Regions from separate parts of the Kitasatospora sp. NPDC059327 genome, predicted to be linked through region 1. Evidence: riboswitches for the same ligand, from Rfam matches in the RefSeq annotation. Region 1 holds a riboswitch; each other region holds the start of a gene.
What was found. A riboswitch is a leader RNA that binds a small molecule or an ion and turns the genes downstream of it on or off. The one in region 1 is predicted to bind cobalamin.
Positions count from the first base shown of each region.

Region 2: linked by a shared signal. The riboswitch ahead of metE (5-methyltetrahydropteroyltriglutamate--homocysteine S-methyltransferase) and the one ahead of ACFXHB_RS22330 (ribonucleoside-diphosphate reductase subunit alpha) in region 1 are both predicted to bind cobalamin.
Region 3: linked by a shared signal. The riboswitch ahead of ACFXHB_RS14010 (cobalamin biosynthesis protein) and the one ahead of ACFXHB_RS22330 (ribonucleoside-diphosphate reductase subunit alpha) in region 1 are both predicted to bind cobalamin.

Region 1 is NZ_JBHYYB010000036.1:23,990-28,879, forward strand. It holds gene ACFXHB_RS22325 (ribonucleotide-diphosphate reductase subunit beta) at 1-808, opposite strand, end outside; gene ACFXHB_RS22330 (ribonucleoside-diphosphate reductase subunit alpha) at 844-3,249, opposite strand; cobalamin riboswitch at 3,436-3,568, opposite strand; gene ACFXHB_RS22335 (hypothetical protein) at 4,231-4,890, shown strand, end outside.
Region 2 is NZ_JBHYYB010000009.1:124,103-128,992, forward strand. It holds gene ACFXHB_RS08925 (SDR family oxidoreductase) at 1-632, shown strand, start outside; gene metE (5-methyltetrahydropteroyltriglutamate--homocysteine S-methyltransferase) at 720-3,029, opposite strand; cobalamin riboswitch at 3,188-3,342, opposite strand; gene ACFXHB_RS08935 (short-chain fatty acyl-CoA regulator family protein) at 3,464-4,890, opposite strand, start outside.
Region 3 is NZ_JBHYYB010000018.1:78,262-83,151, reverse strand. It holds gene ACFXHB_RS14015 (cobyric acid synthase) at 1-383, opposite strand, end outside; gene ACFXHB_RS14010 (cobalamin biosynthesis protein) at 380-1,351, opposite strand; cobalamin riboswitch at 1,447-1,609, opposite strand; gene ACFXHB_RS14005 (XRE family transcriptional regulator) at 1,850-2,566, shown strand; gene ACFXHB_RS14000 (alpha/beta hydrolase family protein) at 2,856-3,971, shown strand; gene ACFXHB_RS13995 (hypothetical protein) at 4,529-4,890, shown strand, end outside.

The sequences.
Region 1 (4,890 bases):
CGCGCATGGACTCGGTGTTCATGCCCGGCAGGCCGTCACCGCAGAGGTCCTGGGCGAACTGGAGCTCGGCCTCGACGGCCTCCTCCAGCATCTCCGTCACCTGCTGGGCCATCCTGTCGTCGAAGAGGTCGGGCTCCTCCTCGCGCACGGTGTCGACCACCGACATCGCGAAGTCCATGTGCATGGACTCGTCGCGGAACACCCAGTTCGTCCCCGTCGCCAGGCCGTGCAGCAGGCCGCGGCTGCGGAACCAGTACACGTACGCGAAGGCGCCGTAGAAGAACAGGCCCTCCACGCAGGCCGCGAAGCAGATCAGGTTCAGGAGGAACGCGCGGCGGTCGTCCTTGCTCCGCAGCGAGTCGATGTGGTCGACCGCGTTCATGTACTTGAAGCAGAACTGGGCCTTCTGGTGGATGGAGGGGATGTTCTCCACCGCGGCGAAGGCCGCGTTGCGGTCCTCGGGGTCGGGCAGGTAGGTGTCGAGCAGCGTCAGGTAGAACTGGACGTGCACGGCCTCCTCGAACAGCTGCCGGGACAGGTAGAGCCGGGCCTCGGGGGAGTTGATGTGCTTGTAGAGGCTCAGCACCACGTTGTTGGAGACGATCGAGTCACCGGTCGCGAAGAAGGCGACCAGCCGGCCGATCATGTGCCGCTCGCCCTCGCTGAGCTTGGCGAGGTCGGCGACGTCGGAGTGCAGGTCCACCTCCTCGACGGTCCAGGTGTTCTTGATCGCGTCCCGGTACCGGTCGTAGAACGACGGGTAGCGCATCGGGCGCAGGGTCAGCTCGAAGCCGGGGTCGAGCAGCATCTTCTCGCGGTCGGGCCGGTCGTCGGGGGTGGTGCTCACTGGCAGGCCTCGCAGGACTCGGGGTTCTCCAGGGAGCAGGCCAGCGCGGCCTCCTCCTCCGGGCTGAGGGTCGGGGACGCCACCGGCACGGGCGCGGCGGCGCGGGCGGTGCCCGAGGCGGCCTGGGCGATCCGGGTCGCCGGCCGCGACCGCAGGTAGTAGGTGGTCTTCAGCCCGACCTTCCAGGCGTACGCGTACATCGAGCTGAGCTTGCCGATGGTCGGCGCCGCCATGAAGAGGTTCAGCGACTGGCTCTGGTCGATGTACGGCATCCGGGCGGCGGCCAGGTCGATCAGCGCGCGCTGCGGGAGCTCCCACGCCGTGCGGTACAGCGAACGCACCTCGGCGGGCAGCCAGTTGAGGTCCTGCACGGAGCCGTTGGCGTCGCGCAGCGCGTCCCGGGTCTGCTGGTCCCAGACCTCCAGCTCCTTCAGCTCGCGCACCAGGTACGGGTTGACCTGGAGGAACTCGCCGGAGAGGGTCTCGCGCTTGAACAGGTTGGAGACCTGCGGCTCGATGCACTCGTAGACACCGGCGATCGAGGCGATCGTGGCGGTGGGGGCGATGGCGAGCAGCAGCGAGTTGCGCAGACCGGTCTCGGCGATCCGGGCGCGCAGCGCCTCCCAGCGCTCGGCCCACTGCGGGGCGGCCGAGCCGAAGTGGTCGATGTGCAGCTCGCCGCGGGCGGCGCGGGTCTCGCCGTACGCCTCGTGGCGGCCCAGCTGCTCGGCCAGGTCGGCGGAGCGCTCGTACGCGGTGAGCATGATGCGCTCGGAGATCAGGGTGGAGAGGGTCTTCGCCTCGGCGGAGTCGAAGTCCAGGCGGAGCTTGAAGAAGACGTCCTGCAGGCCCATCACGCCGAGGCCGACCGGGCGCCAGCGCGAGTTGGACGTGCCGGCCTCGGGGGTCGGGTAGAAGTTGATGTCCACCACGCGGTCGAGGAAGGTGACGGCGGTGCGGACGGTGGAGTCCAGGCGCTCCCAGTCCATCGCGTTCAGCAGGTCGGCGGCGGTGGCACCGGCGGCGACGTGGGCGCCGAGGTTGACCGAGCCGAGGTTGCAGACGGCGGTCTCGGAGTCGTCCGTGACCTCCAGGATCTCGGTGCAGAGGTTGGAGCTGTGCACCGTGCGACCGGGCAGCGCGGTCTGGTTGGCGGCGCGGTTGGAGGCGTCCTTGAAGGTCATCCAGCCGTTGCCGGTCTGCGCCAGGGTGCGCATCATCCGGGCGTAGAGGGTCTGCGCGGGGATGGTGCGGACGGCCTTGCCGGCCTGCTCGGCCTTCAGGTATGCCTCGTCGAAGTCGGCGCCCCAGAGGTCGACCAGCTCGGGCACGTCGGCGGGGGAGAACAGCGACCAGTCGGCGTCGGCGTTGACCCGGCGCATGAACTCGTCCGGGATCCAGTGCGCCAGGTTGAGGTTGTGGGTGCGGCGCGCCTCCTCACCGGTGTTGTCGCGCAGCTCCAGGAACTCCTCGATGTCCGCGTGCCAGGTCTCCAGGTAGACGCAGGCCGCGCCCTTGCGCCGGCCGCCCTGGTTGACCGCGGCGACCGAGGAGTCGAGGGTGCGCAGGAACGGGACGATGCCGTTGGACTTGCCGTTGGTGCCCCGGATCAGGCTGCCGCGCGAGCGGATCCGCGAGTAGGACAGGCCGATGCCGCCGGCGTGCTTGGACAGGCGGGCGATCTGGGCGTACCGGGAGTAGATCGAGTCCAGGTTGTCCAGCGGCGAGTCCAGCAGGTAGCAGCTCGACATCTGCGGGTGCTTGGTGCCCGAGTTGAAGAGGGTCGGCGAGGAGGTCAGGTACTCCAGCCGGCTCATCAGGCCGTACAGCTCGGCGACCTCGCGCACCGACTGCTCGCTGTCGCCGACCGCCAGGCCGCAGGCGACACGGAGCAGGAACTGCTGCGGGGTCTCGACGACCTTGCGGGTGATCGGGTGGCGCAGCAGGTAGCGGGACTGCACGGTGCGCAGGCCGAAGTACTCGAAGCGGTCGTCGCCCTCGGGGTCGATCAGCGCGTCGAGGGCGGCGGCGTGCTTGCGGACGAAGTCGGCGGTGCCGTCGCCGATCAGGCCCTCGGCGTGGCCGACCGCGATCGAGTCCGCGAAGGAGACCGAGCCCTGGCTGACCGCCTCGTCGACGATCTCCAGCGCGAGCAGTCGCGCGGCCAGCTTCGAGTACTGCGGGTCCTCGGCGATCATCGACGCTGCGGCGTCCACGGCCAGCCCGCGCAGCTCGGCGAAGTCCGAGCCGGCGTGGCGGCCGCGCAGCGCGGCGGCGGCGACATGGCCGGGGTCCACCTGGGGGAGGTCGGCGCTGCGGTCGGTCAGCAGCCGGAGCAGCGTGCCACCGGGGTCGGACACCGTCGGGTCGACGGGGGCGGAGCTGGAACCCTGGGCGGGCAGGGTGACTGAGGCAGCGGTGGTCAAGGCGCTCTCTCCTGGCGGCGATCGGCGTCGGTGGCTCGGGGCCGGGCCGTTCGGGGCAGGGGAGCACGGCGCGACGACCGGACGGCGTCGCGCGACGGTGGCATCCCCGGCCCGCCCGCGAGGCCCGGAAGTAGTACTGCTGCGGAAGGCCTCTGCGGGGAGGCCGGGCGGCACGCCGTCGCCAGGTATTCGGACTCGCGGGCTCTCTCGGAGCCGCCCGCACACCGCTGCGGGGCAGTCCCGGATTCGCACCGGGTTCCCCTGCGTCGACAGCAGGGACGAGCATACATCTAGTGGTGTCTGCTCGATGCGACCCCACATGTTGTGCGGCATCGCGTGTCGACGTCCTGGTCGGTGGTACCGGCGCGGGCCTGTTCCGGGCCTGCGCCGGGGCTGTTCGGGGCTCCGGGGAGCTGCGGCGACCCGTGCGCCGGGGCCTGTTCCAGGGTGGCTCCAGGGGGCCTTCACGGGCCGCCGTGACGGTTGTCACCGGGTGGCCGCGGCCCGCCGGGTGTCCGGATTCGGGAACGGAATGGTCACCGGGCCGACCTGCCGTCAGGGGCATGCCCTACGATCTCGGCTCATGAGCGAGCGGAGCGAGCGAATCATCAACATCAGCGCGATTCGCGAAGCGACCGCCGAGCGCAGTGAGGTGGGCGCATGAGCGACGGAACGGGCGCGCCCGGGGAGTGGGCCGGTCAGCCCGCCTCGCCGGGTCAGCAGCCGCCCCCTCCCGCCGGGCCGGGGGGCGCACAGAACCAGCGGCAGCCGGGCACGTCCGGACCGCCACCGCAGGGCCCGCCGCCCGTCGGTGGTCCCGTCGTGCCGCCGGCTCCCGCACCGTACCCCGGTGCGCCGCAGCCGGTGCCGCCGGTCCCGGGCGGGTTCGGCCCGCCGCCTGCCTCGTACGGGCCGCCGGCGCCCGCGCCGCAGCCGGCCGTCCCGCCGGTGCCCGCGGTGCCGCAGCCGCCGGTGCACGGCCGGCCGCCCGCGCCGCAGCCGGTCCCGCACCAGCCGCCGCCGGCGCAGCCCCAGCCCCATCCGCACCAGCCGCCGCAGCACCAGTGGCAGCCGCAGCCCCCGCAGCCCCAGCCCCCGCTGCAGCACGCCGAGCCGGACTGGGCCGCCCTCGCGGACCGCAACGAGGCGGAGGCCAGGCGCAAGGGCCGGACCCGGATCATCGGGGCGGCGGTCGCCCTCCTGGTGGTCGGCGGCCTGGTCGCCGGCGGCCTGCTGCTCCTGAACAAGGGCGACGACAGGAAGCCGGTCGCCGAGCCCACCACCACCGCCACGGCGGGCACCCAGCAGCCGGCGCCCACGCCCTCCGGCAAGGCGTCCCCGACGGCCACCCCGAGCGCCACGCCCGAGGACCCGTCGAAGCCGCTCTGGGAGGCCGGCACCGACCCGGCGCCGCAGGACGCGGCGGCGCTCTTCTCGGCGCTCACCGTGACGGTCAACGGCGCCACCTGGAACCGCACCGTGGTCTCGCTCGACTCGCCCTGCTGGGACGGCAACTCCACGGTCGGCGGCCTCGGCAAGATCCTCGGTGACCAGGGTTGCCGCCAGGTGCTCCGGGCCACCTACGTCTCCGGCGACAGCGCCGTGACGGTCGGTGTC
Region 2 (4,890 bases), on a different contig from region 1:
ACGTCCTGCCCCTGCGGGTGGACCTCACCGCCGCGGACGGCCCGGCCCGGGCGGTCGACGCGGCGGTCACCCACTTCGGCGGGCTCGACCTGCTCGTCAACAACGTCGGCGCCGTCCGCCCGCGCCCGGACGGCTTCCTGTCCGTCACCGACGCCGACTGGGAGCAGGCACTGACGGTCAACTTCCTGACCGCCGTCCGCACCACCCGGGCCGCGCTGCCGCATCTCCTCGCACGGGGCAGCGCCGCCGTCGTGACCGTCAGCTCGGTCAACGCCTCGCTGCCCGACCCGGCGGTCATCGACTACGGCGCCGCGAAGGCGGCGCTGGCCAACTTCTGCAAGTCCCTCTCCAAGGAGGTCGCCGGGCGCGGCGTCCGGGTGAACACCATCAGCCCCGGTCCGGTCTCGACCGCCCTGTGGCTCGGCGTCGACGGCGTCGCCGCGACCGTCGCGCAGGCCGGCGGCGGCAGCGCCGACGAGGTCGTCCGGCAGGCCGCCGCCGAGTCGGCCACCGGCCGCTTCACCCGGCCGGAGGAGGTCGCCGACCTGGTCCTGCTGCTCGCCGGGGACCGGGCCGGCAATGTCACCGGCGCCGACTTCCGGATCGACGGCGGGCTGGTCACCACCCTCTGAACCCGCCGCGCCGCGACTCCCCCGCCCGGGGCCGGGTGGCGGCGGACGGGCCGGGACGAACGGCGGCCGTCCGTCCCGGCCCGCCGGTCAGCCCGCCAGCTCGGCGCGGACCACCCGGGCCGCCTCGACCAGGTGCTCCAGCGAGGCCCTGGTCTCCGGCCAACCGCGGGTCTTCAGACCGCAGTCGGGGTTGACCCAGAGCCGCTCCGCCGGAATCGCGGCCAGTCCGGCCCGGAGCAGCGAGGCCGCCTCCCCGGCGCTCGGCACCCGGGGCGAGTGGATGTCGTAGACACCCGGGCCGACCTCGCGCGGATAGCCGGCCTCGGCCAGCTCGTGGGCGACCTCCATGTGCGAACGGGCCGCCTCCAGCGAGATCACGTCGGCGTCGAGCTCGTCGATCGCGGTCATGATCGCGCCGAACTCGGCGTAGCACATGTGGGTGTGGATCTGGGTGTCGGCGCGGACCCCGGAGGTCGAGAGCCGGAACGACTCGGTGGCCCAGGCCAGGTAGCCGGGGCGGTCGGCCGCCCGCAGCGGCAGGGTCTCGCGCAGCGCCGGCTCGTCGACCTGGATGACGGCCGCGCCGGCCGCCTCCAGGTCGGTCACCTCGTCGCGCAGGGCGAGCGCGACCTGCCGGGCGGTGTCGCCCACCGGCTGGTCGTCCCGGACGAAGGACCAGGCGAGCATGGTCACCGGGCCGGTGAGCATGCCCTTGACCGGACGGTCCGTCAGATCGGCGGCGTAGCGGTACCAGTCGACGGTCATCGGGTGCGGGCGGGAGATGTCGCCGGCCAGCACCGGCGGGCGGACGTAGCGGGTGCCGTAGGACTGCACCCAGCCGTGCCGGGTGGCCAGGTAGCCGGTCAGCTGCTCGGCGAAGTACTGGACCATGTCGTTGCGTTCCGGCTCGCCGTGGACCAGGACGTCGATGCCCGTCTTCTCCTGGTAGGCGATCACCTCACGGACCTCGGCCCGCATCCGGTCCCGGTAGGTGCCGTCGTCGATGCGGCCGGCCCGCAGATCGGCGCGGGCCGTGCGCAGTTCGGTGGTCTGCGGGAAGGAGCCGATGGTGGTGGTCGGCAGCAGCGGCAGGTTCAGCCTGGTCCGCTGCGCCTCGGCGCGCTCGGGGTAGGCCTGGGCGCGGCGGGCGGCCGCGGGGGTGGTGGCGGCGACGCGGGCCCGGACGGCCGGGTCGTGGGTCAGCGCGGAGGCGGCGCGGGAGGCCAGGTCGGCACGGTTGGCGGCCAGTTGGGCCGCGATGGTGTCAGTGCCGTGGGCCAGGCCGCGCGCCAGGGTGGCGATCTCGGTGGTCTTCTGGCGGGCGAAGGCCAGCCAGCGGGCGACCTGCGGGTCGAGGTCCCGCTCGGCGTCGGCGTCGAGCGGGACGTGCAGCAGGGAGCAGGACGGCGCGACGTCGACCCGGTCGGCCAGCCCGAGCAGGGTGCCGAGGGTGGCGAGGGACTTCTCCAGGTTGTTGATCCAGATGTTGCGGCCGTCCACCACGCCCGCGACCAGGCGCTTGCCGGGCAGGCCGCCGACGGCGGCGAGGTCGTCGAGGTTGGCGGCGCCCGGACCGGTGAAGTCCAGGCCGATGCCCTCGATCGGGGCCTTGGCCAGGACGGGGAGGGCCTCGCCGAGACGGTCGAAGTAGCTGGCGACCAGCAGCCGGGGGCGGTCGGTGAGCCCGCCGAGTTCGCGGTAGACCCGGGTGGCGGCGTTCAGCTCGGCCGGAGTGCGGTCCTGGACCAGGGCCGGTTCGTCGAGCTGGACCCACTCGGCGCCCGCGGCGCGCAGGTCGGCGAGGAGTTCGGCGTAGACGGGCAGCAGCCGGTCCAGCAGGGTGATCGGCCGGAAGTCCGCGGCCACGCCGGGGGCGGGCTTGGCGAGCAGCAGGTACGTCAGCGGGCCGACCAGCACCGGCCGGGCGCGGTGACCGGCCTCCAGGGCCTCACGCAGTTCGGCGACCGGCTTCGCGGAGTTCGCCACGAAGACCGTGTCCGGGCCCAACTCGGGTACCAAGTAGTGGTAGTTGGTGTCGAACCACTTGGTCATCTCCAGCGGTGCGACCTCCTGCGTGCCACGGGCCATGGCGAAGTAGCCGTCCAGCGGGTCGGCCGCGACGGCGGCGCGGTGGCGGGCCGGGATCGCGCCGACCGCGACCGTGGTGTCCAGGACGTGGTCGTAGAGCGAGAAGTCGCCGGTGGGGACTTCGGTGACGCCCGCCTCGGTCAGCCGGCGCCAGTTGTCCCGGCGCAGTCCGGCGGCGACGGCGTGCAGGGCGGCGGCGGTGACGCGGCCGGCCCAGTACCCCTCGACGGCCTTCTTCAGCTCCCGGTCGGCACCCTGCCGCGGGTAGCCGTACACGGTGGCCTGCGGGGCGGTGGAACTCGATGACACGGAACTCTCCTTCGCGAGTCGCGCTGCGATCCCGGGAGAGCGCGACGGCGTGGAGGTACGACAGTGGGGGCACGGCACCAGGATGGGCCCGCCCGCTCCGCCGACCCGCCCTCGAGGTCACCGAGATCACCGCGTGCGGGGTGCACGCGGGCAGTGGCAGGTCTTCGGACTCGCGGGCACGTCCATCTGGCGAACCAGGCGGACCCCTACTGGCCGTCGCTTCCCGGGCCCCGCTGGGACCCAGTGCATGTGACGGCGGTCGTTCCCACTCACCGCTGCGGGGCAGTCCCGGATTTCCACCGGGTTCCCTCTTGCGACGCCGTGGCTGGAGGACACGGCGAACCGACTGCACCGCCCACCCTAGGCCCATCGACGGCGTCGCGTCGGCGATTGTCCGGATCGCGGATGGTGGCGTGGGCAGGTGAGGCGCCCCGTCACCCCCGCGGCCCCGCTCCCCCGGACCGCCCCGCTCCCCCCGGCTGTGCGGCGCCGCCCGGGCGAACCGCCGCTCCGACCCGGACGGGATAGGGCACGAAGGTGCTGGTGTGCTCGTCCACCGCCAGGGGCAGGCCGACCGCGGGCGCGGCCCGCTGCGGGCAGGCGGGGCGCTCACACGCCTTGCAGCCGAGGCCGATCGGGGTCGCGGCCGCCTCGTCCGCGAGGTCGAGCCCGGCGGAGTAGACGAGCCTGGACGCGTGCCGGAGCTCGCAGCCGAGGCCGACGGCGAAGGTCTTGCCCGGCCGCCCCCAGCCGCCCGGTGAGCGGGACACCGCCCGGGCGGTCCACAGGTAGCGCCGGCCGTCGGGCATCGCGGCGACCTGGACGTGCACCCGGCCGGGGGCGGCGAAGGCCTCGTAGACGTTCCACAGCGGGCAGGTGCCGCCGGTGCGGGAGAAGTGGAAGTCCGTGGCGGACTGGCGCTTGGAGACGTTGCCGGCCCGGTCGACCCGGACGAAGGAGAACGGCACCCCGCGCAGCCGGGGCCGCTGGAGCGTGCTGAGGCGGTGGCAGACGGTCTCGTACCCCAGCCCGAAGTGGTCGGCGAGGTGCTCGATGTCGTAGCGCGCCGCCTCCGCCTCGGCGTGGAAGACCCGGTAGGGCAGGACCAGGGCGGCGGCGAAGTAGTTGGCCAGCCCGATCCGGGTCAGGGACCAGGCGGTCGACCCGGGCGCGCTGTCCTCGGCGGCGAGTTCACCGAGCAGCGCGTCGTGTTCCAGGTAGGCCAGCTGGGTCGCCATCCGGAACGCCTGCTGGCCCGGGCGCAGCCGGTCGGACAGCCGCAGCACCCGGCTGTCCGGGTCGTACGCGTGCAGGTGCTCGCCCCCGACGACCGGCCGGACCTGGTGCCCGGCCGCGAGCCGCTCGGCCAGGGCCTCCCGGACCCCGCCCCGCCGCAGGCCGATCTCGGCGGCCAACTCCTCGGCGGCGAGGTCGAGTTCATGGAGGTAGTTGCGGCGACGGTAGAAGAACTCGCGGACCAGCTCGTGCGGTGTGCGGGCGGTGTCGGCGGCCGGGCCGCGGTCCCCGGTGAGGACGGCGAGCTGCTCGGCGGCCGCCCGGCGGCCGCGGCCGAGGTCTGCCAGCACCCGGGCCACGGCGGGCAGTCGGGTGGCGAGGTCGTCCAGGTCGCCCGGGGTGAGGCGGCCGGCGAGGAGCTCCTCGCCGAGCGAGTCGCGCAACTCGGCGGTGAGCCGGGCGGTGTCCGGCGGCGCGAAGTACCCGGCGTCGACGCCGAAGGCCTCGGTGAGGCGCAGCAGCACCGGGACGGTGAGCGGGCGGGCGTCGTGCTCCAGTTGGTTGAGGTAGCTGGGGGACAGGTCGAGCAGCCGGGCGAGCGCCGCCTGGCTGAGTCCGCGGTCCT
Region 3 (4,890 bases), on a different contig from region 1:
ACGTCGTAGCGGCGGCGCAGGTCGGCCAGGCACTCCAGGGCCCGTTCCAGCAGGACGGGCTTGCGCTCGCGGTAGTCCAGCGCGCCGACCTCGGCGACCGCCCGGCCGAGCAGCACCACCTGGCTGCGGCCGTCCGCGCCGGGCTTCAGCAGCACCGGGTTCATCGCCGCCTCGGGCTCCACCCGGGCGGCCTGGGCCTGCATCGCCTGGGCGCGGCCGATCTCCGCGCCGTCGGCGGTGACGAAGGAGTTCAAGGACATGTTCTGCGCCTTGAACGGCGCCACGGCGACGCCCTGACGGGCCAGCCAGCGGCAGATGCCGGCGGTGACCACGCTCTTCCCGGCGTCCGAGGTCGTCCCGGCGACCAGCAGTGCGTTGCTCACGCGCTCCCCCTTCTCGTCCCCGCCCCGAAGGCCCGCACGACGGCGTGCCCGGCGACGGTCGTACCCAGTGCGAGCAGCCCCACCCGGCGGGAGAGCCGGCAGGCGCGCTCGATATCGTCCACCGTCACCGGCCGCAGCTCGCCGCCCAGGACCGGCCGGTGCTCCACCCGGGTGCCGTACCGCAGGGTGCCGCCGAGGCGCACCCCGACGGCGCCGGCGAAGGCCGACTCGGCCTGGCCCGCGTTGGGGCTGGGGTGGGCGGAGCCGTCCCGGCGCCAGACCCGCCAGGCCGTCCGGGGCTCGGGCGCGGCGGCGACCGCCAGCAGCGCGGTCAGCCGGGCGCCCGGCCAGCCCGCCAGGTCATCCAGCCGGGCCGAGGCCCAGCCGAACCGGGTGTGGCGGGGCGAGCGGTGGCCGACCATCGCGTCGAGGGTGTTGACCGCGCGGAACGCCAGCAGCCCGGGCGTGCCCGCGAGGGCGCCCCAGACGAGCGCGTTGACCACGGCGTCGGCGGTGTTCTCGGCGACCGACTCGACCACCGCGCGGGCGATCTGCTGCTCGTCGAGGGCGCTCGGGTCGCGTCCGCACAGGTGCGGCAGCCGCTCGCGCGCCGCCGCGAGGTCGTGCGCGGCGAGCGAGCGCCCGATCGTGCGGGCCTCGCGGGTGAGCGAGGTGCCGCCGAGCACCGTCCAGGTCGCGGCGGCGGCCAGCGCGGCCCGCCCGAGCGGCCGGCGGCCCAGGGTGCGGTCGGCGGCCACCGCGCCGGCGGCGACGGTGCCCACGCAGAGCGCGGTGAAGGCGGTGCCGACCGCGCGGTCGTCGCGCCAGATCCGCCGCTCCAGCCGGCCGGCCGCGCCGCCGAAGACGGCCACCGGGTGGCCGCGCCGCGGATCGGCGAAACGGGCGTCGGCGAGGTATCCGGCGACGGCGCCCAGCGCGAAGGCGGCGGCGCGGGTCAGCGGGCGCACGGTGGACAGCAGAGGGCTCGGAAGGTCGGGGCAGCCTGCATCGCGTGCGTGTCCTCACTCAGGGTCCGCGCCCTGGATCGACGAACCGGGGGCGAGAGTCTCCTGGCTTCCGGGGTCGAACGCACCCCCGGGCCTCCGGCCGCCGCTGACGGCTCGCCGTGATGGACCCCTCCGGCGCCGCGTCGGGCGAGGAGGGACTCCGAGTGTGCTCCCCGGTGACAGTGGCGGGACCGCGCCGGACTCGCACCGGCTTCCTCTGCATGCCTCCGTTTGGCTGAAGGATCCCATCACGCGGCCGAACCGTGCGTCAACCAAGGTCACGGAGGGGTTGGTCACAGCGCCCGGGGGTTTCCCGGCCCCGTCGCTACCTCTGATCACCACCCCCCGCAGGGGCATGACAGCCTGTGTGATCGTCCAGTCGCCTGGAGAACCCTCCAGGCCCGCTTCGTGTGTTCGGCGGCTGGGGGGCGGCCGGACCACCCCCTACCGTCGGGTCCCATGCGACGCAGACAGCCACCCGCCGTGCCTCCGGTGCCCTTCTCGCCCGCGGCCGCCCGCGCGCACCGCGCCGGACTCGGCCTGACCCCCGACCAGGTGGTCGAGGGCATGGCCGCGCACGGTGTCCGGCTGCTGCCCACCCACCTGCTCGGCTGGGAGAGCGGCGCGCTGCGCCCCACCGAGGAGGAGTTCATCGCGCTGGCCCGGGCGCTCTGGTGCCCGCCGGCCCAGCTGATGGGCGTCCGCCCGGCCCGGCTGCGGGACTTCCGGGTCGCCCGGGAGCTCAACCAGGAGAGCGCGGCCCGCCGGATCGGCATCGCCCTGCGGCAGTACCAGCAGGCCGAGGCGACCGGGCGGTGGGACGGCGAGCAGGAGCAGACGTACGCGCTGGCCCAGGTGCTCGGCCTGACGCTGCGCGAGCTGGTCGCGGTGACGGGCCGGGCGGACGAGCTGGACCGGCGGCTGCGGCAGTGCGTGGACAGCCGCTGGCAGGCGCACGTGCGGCCGATCGGCCGGATCGTGCCGGTACACGAGGACGACCTCGCCACCGTGCTGACGGCGCTGCAGAAGGAGTACCAGGTCACCTCCCACTGGGGCGCCGGCAGCTGGGGCTCCCCGGCCCCGGCGGCGGGCCCCGAGGCGGCGCAGGCGGCCCGGCCGCCGGGCGAGCGGTTCTGGGAGCTGCTGGGGCGGCTGGAGACCGAGATCCCGGTCTGACCGGCCGCGGTCCTCCCCGCTCCCCCTTCCGTCCTCCGCTTGCCTTCTCCGTTTCCCTGTCTCCGCTTCCGTTCCCTCCTTCCGTGATTCGCGTCGCGAGCCCCGCCGCGAGCCCTGCCCCGCCGCGAGCCCCGCCGCACCGTGAACCCCGCCGCACCGTGAACCCCGCCGCACCGTGAACCCCGGGCCGGCGTGACCCGGACGGCCGTGTCCGGTGGCCGGGCGCCGTTCCCACGAGTGGACTGGTGGGCACAGTGCCCAGTCCGCGACGAACAGAGCGGGGAGCGATATGCGTTGGGGAACCGCGGCCGTAGTGGCGGCCGCCGTCGTCGGGACCGGGGCCGCCGTCCTGCTGATCGGCCGGCGGGCGTCCGAGCGGATGGTCAACCCGGCGGCCGCCCGTGAGCGGCCCGCCGGCCCCGTGGTGGTGCTGGCCCTCGGCGCGGGTCGGGCCACCTTCACCCGCACCGCCGAGAGCGCCCGCCCCGGCCGCTGGGCCGTCGAGTGGGCCGACGGCGGGCACGCGGTGGTCGACGAGATCCTGCACGCGGACGAGCGGGGCGTCACCCGGCGACTGGTCCGCGCCGACCGGGGCACCCTGGCTCCCGGCACCTCGGTCCGCTTCACGCCCCGCGTCCACCTCGGCGATCCGACCTCCGCACTCGGCCTGCCGTTCACCGAGACCGCCGTGGAGGGCGAGCTGGGCGCGCTGCCCGCCTGGTGGCTCGACGGCAAGCGCGGTACCTGGGTGATCCTGGTGCACGGCCCCGGCGCCGACCGGCAGCAGACCCTCCCGGTGATCCCCGTGCTGGAGCGGTTCGGCCTGCCCGTCCTCGCCGTCACCTACCGCGGCGACGAGGGCGCGCCCGCCTCCCCGGACGGCCTCGGCCACTTCGGGGAGACCGAGTGGCGGGACGTCGAGGCGGCCCTGCGGCTGGCCCTCGACAGCGGCGCCGGGCGGGTCGTCCTGTACGGCTGGTCGCTCGGCGCGACCATGGTGCTGCAGACCGCGGCCCGTTCGGCGTGGGCCTCCGCGATCAGCGGCCTGATCCTGGACTCCCCGGTGCTCGACTGGTCGGCCTCCGCCCGCCGGGGCGCGGCCCGGGCCGGCTACCGGGGCGCCGCCGGCGAGCTGGGCGCGCTCGCCGCCGAGGGCCGGGCCGGCGTGGATCTGGCCGACTTCGCCCGCCTCGCGGACGGTACCGACCTGCGGGTGCCCACCCTCCTCCTGCAAGGGCCCGACGACACGCTGGCCCCCTGGCGGGCCGCCGCCCGGCTGGCCGACCGGCGCTCCGACGTGGTCGGCCTCCGGGCCGTGCCCGGCGGGGAGCACGCGGGCCTCTGGAACGCCGACCCCGACCGCTACGAGGAGCACCTCCGGCGCTGGCTCACCCCGCTGCTCTGACCTCCGCTGCTCCGAGGCCCGCCGCTCCGCCTCCCGCCACCCCGCTCCCGCCGCTCCGGGCCGGGTGACCCCGGGCGGCGGGGAGCGCTCCCGGGCGGGGCCGGACCCACCGGTGGGTCCTCCGGAACCCCCGGTGGGTCCTCCGGAACCCCCGCCGGGTCCTCCGGAACCCCCGGTGGGTCCTCCGGAACCCCCGCCGGGTCCTCCGCTCCCGCCCCGTTCACCCCACCGCCCCCGAGCTGGCGTGTGCGCGTCAGACAGATCCGGCCAGGCGGTTTGGCCTCTGTTGCCCGATCTTGTCGACCCCCCGCGACCGCCTCCCGGTGGTCGGGGCCGATCGGATGTGACAGAAGGCCGGTACAAGGGGAAGACTGCTCGACGTGACGTCTCGGAATCCGCGCGACCGTGATGCCCAGCTCCCGCCGACGATCGGCTCCGGTGCGACGGTGACCCGTCTCCCCGGAACTGCCCACCGCCCCGCCGGCGCCAGGCCGGGCGGCTCCGGCGTACCCCGCCGACGAGGCCCCGCACCAGCCCCCGGCCGTGGCCGGGTCCCGGTGCCGGACGGCTTCCCCGCTCCCGCCGAGCTGGCCCCGCTGGCCCGTCGGATGTTGATCGACGCCGTCCGCATCGCCCGCTGGGCCGGTGAACTCGCCGAGGTCGACAAGCGCGGCGAGCTGCTCCCCGAGGACGCCCGCGACGCCGGCCGCGCCCTCGCCATGACGGTCGGCGCCGCCACCAAGGCCTGGGGCCAGGCCCTGCTGGTCGGCCTGGTCGAGGCCCGGGACGGCGGCGCCGCCCCCGGCTGGCGCCTGCACGCCTGGGAACACGACGACGAGGCCGTGGTCCGCGGCTGGTCGGCCCTGTTCGACGCCTGGACGCTGCTCGCCCCGGTGCCGCCCGCCGCCCTGCGCGGCGT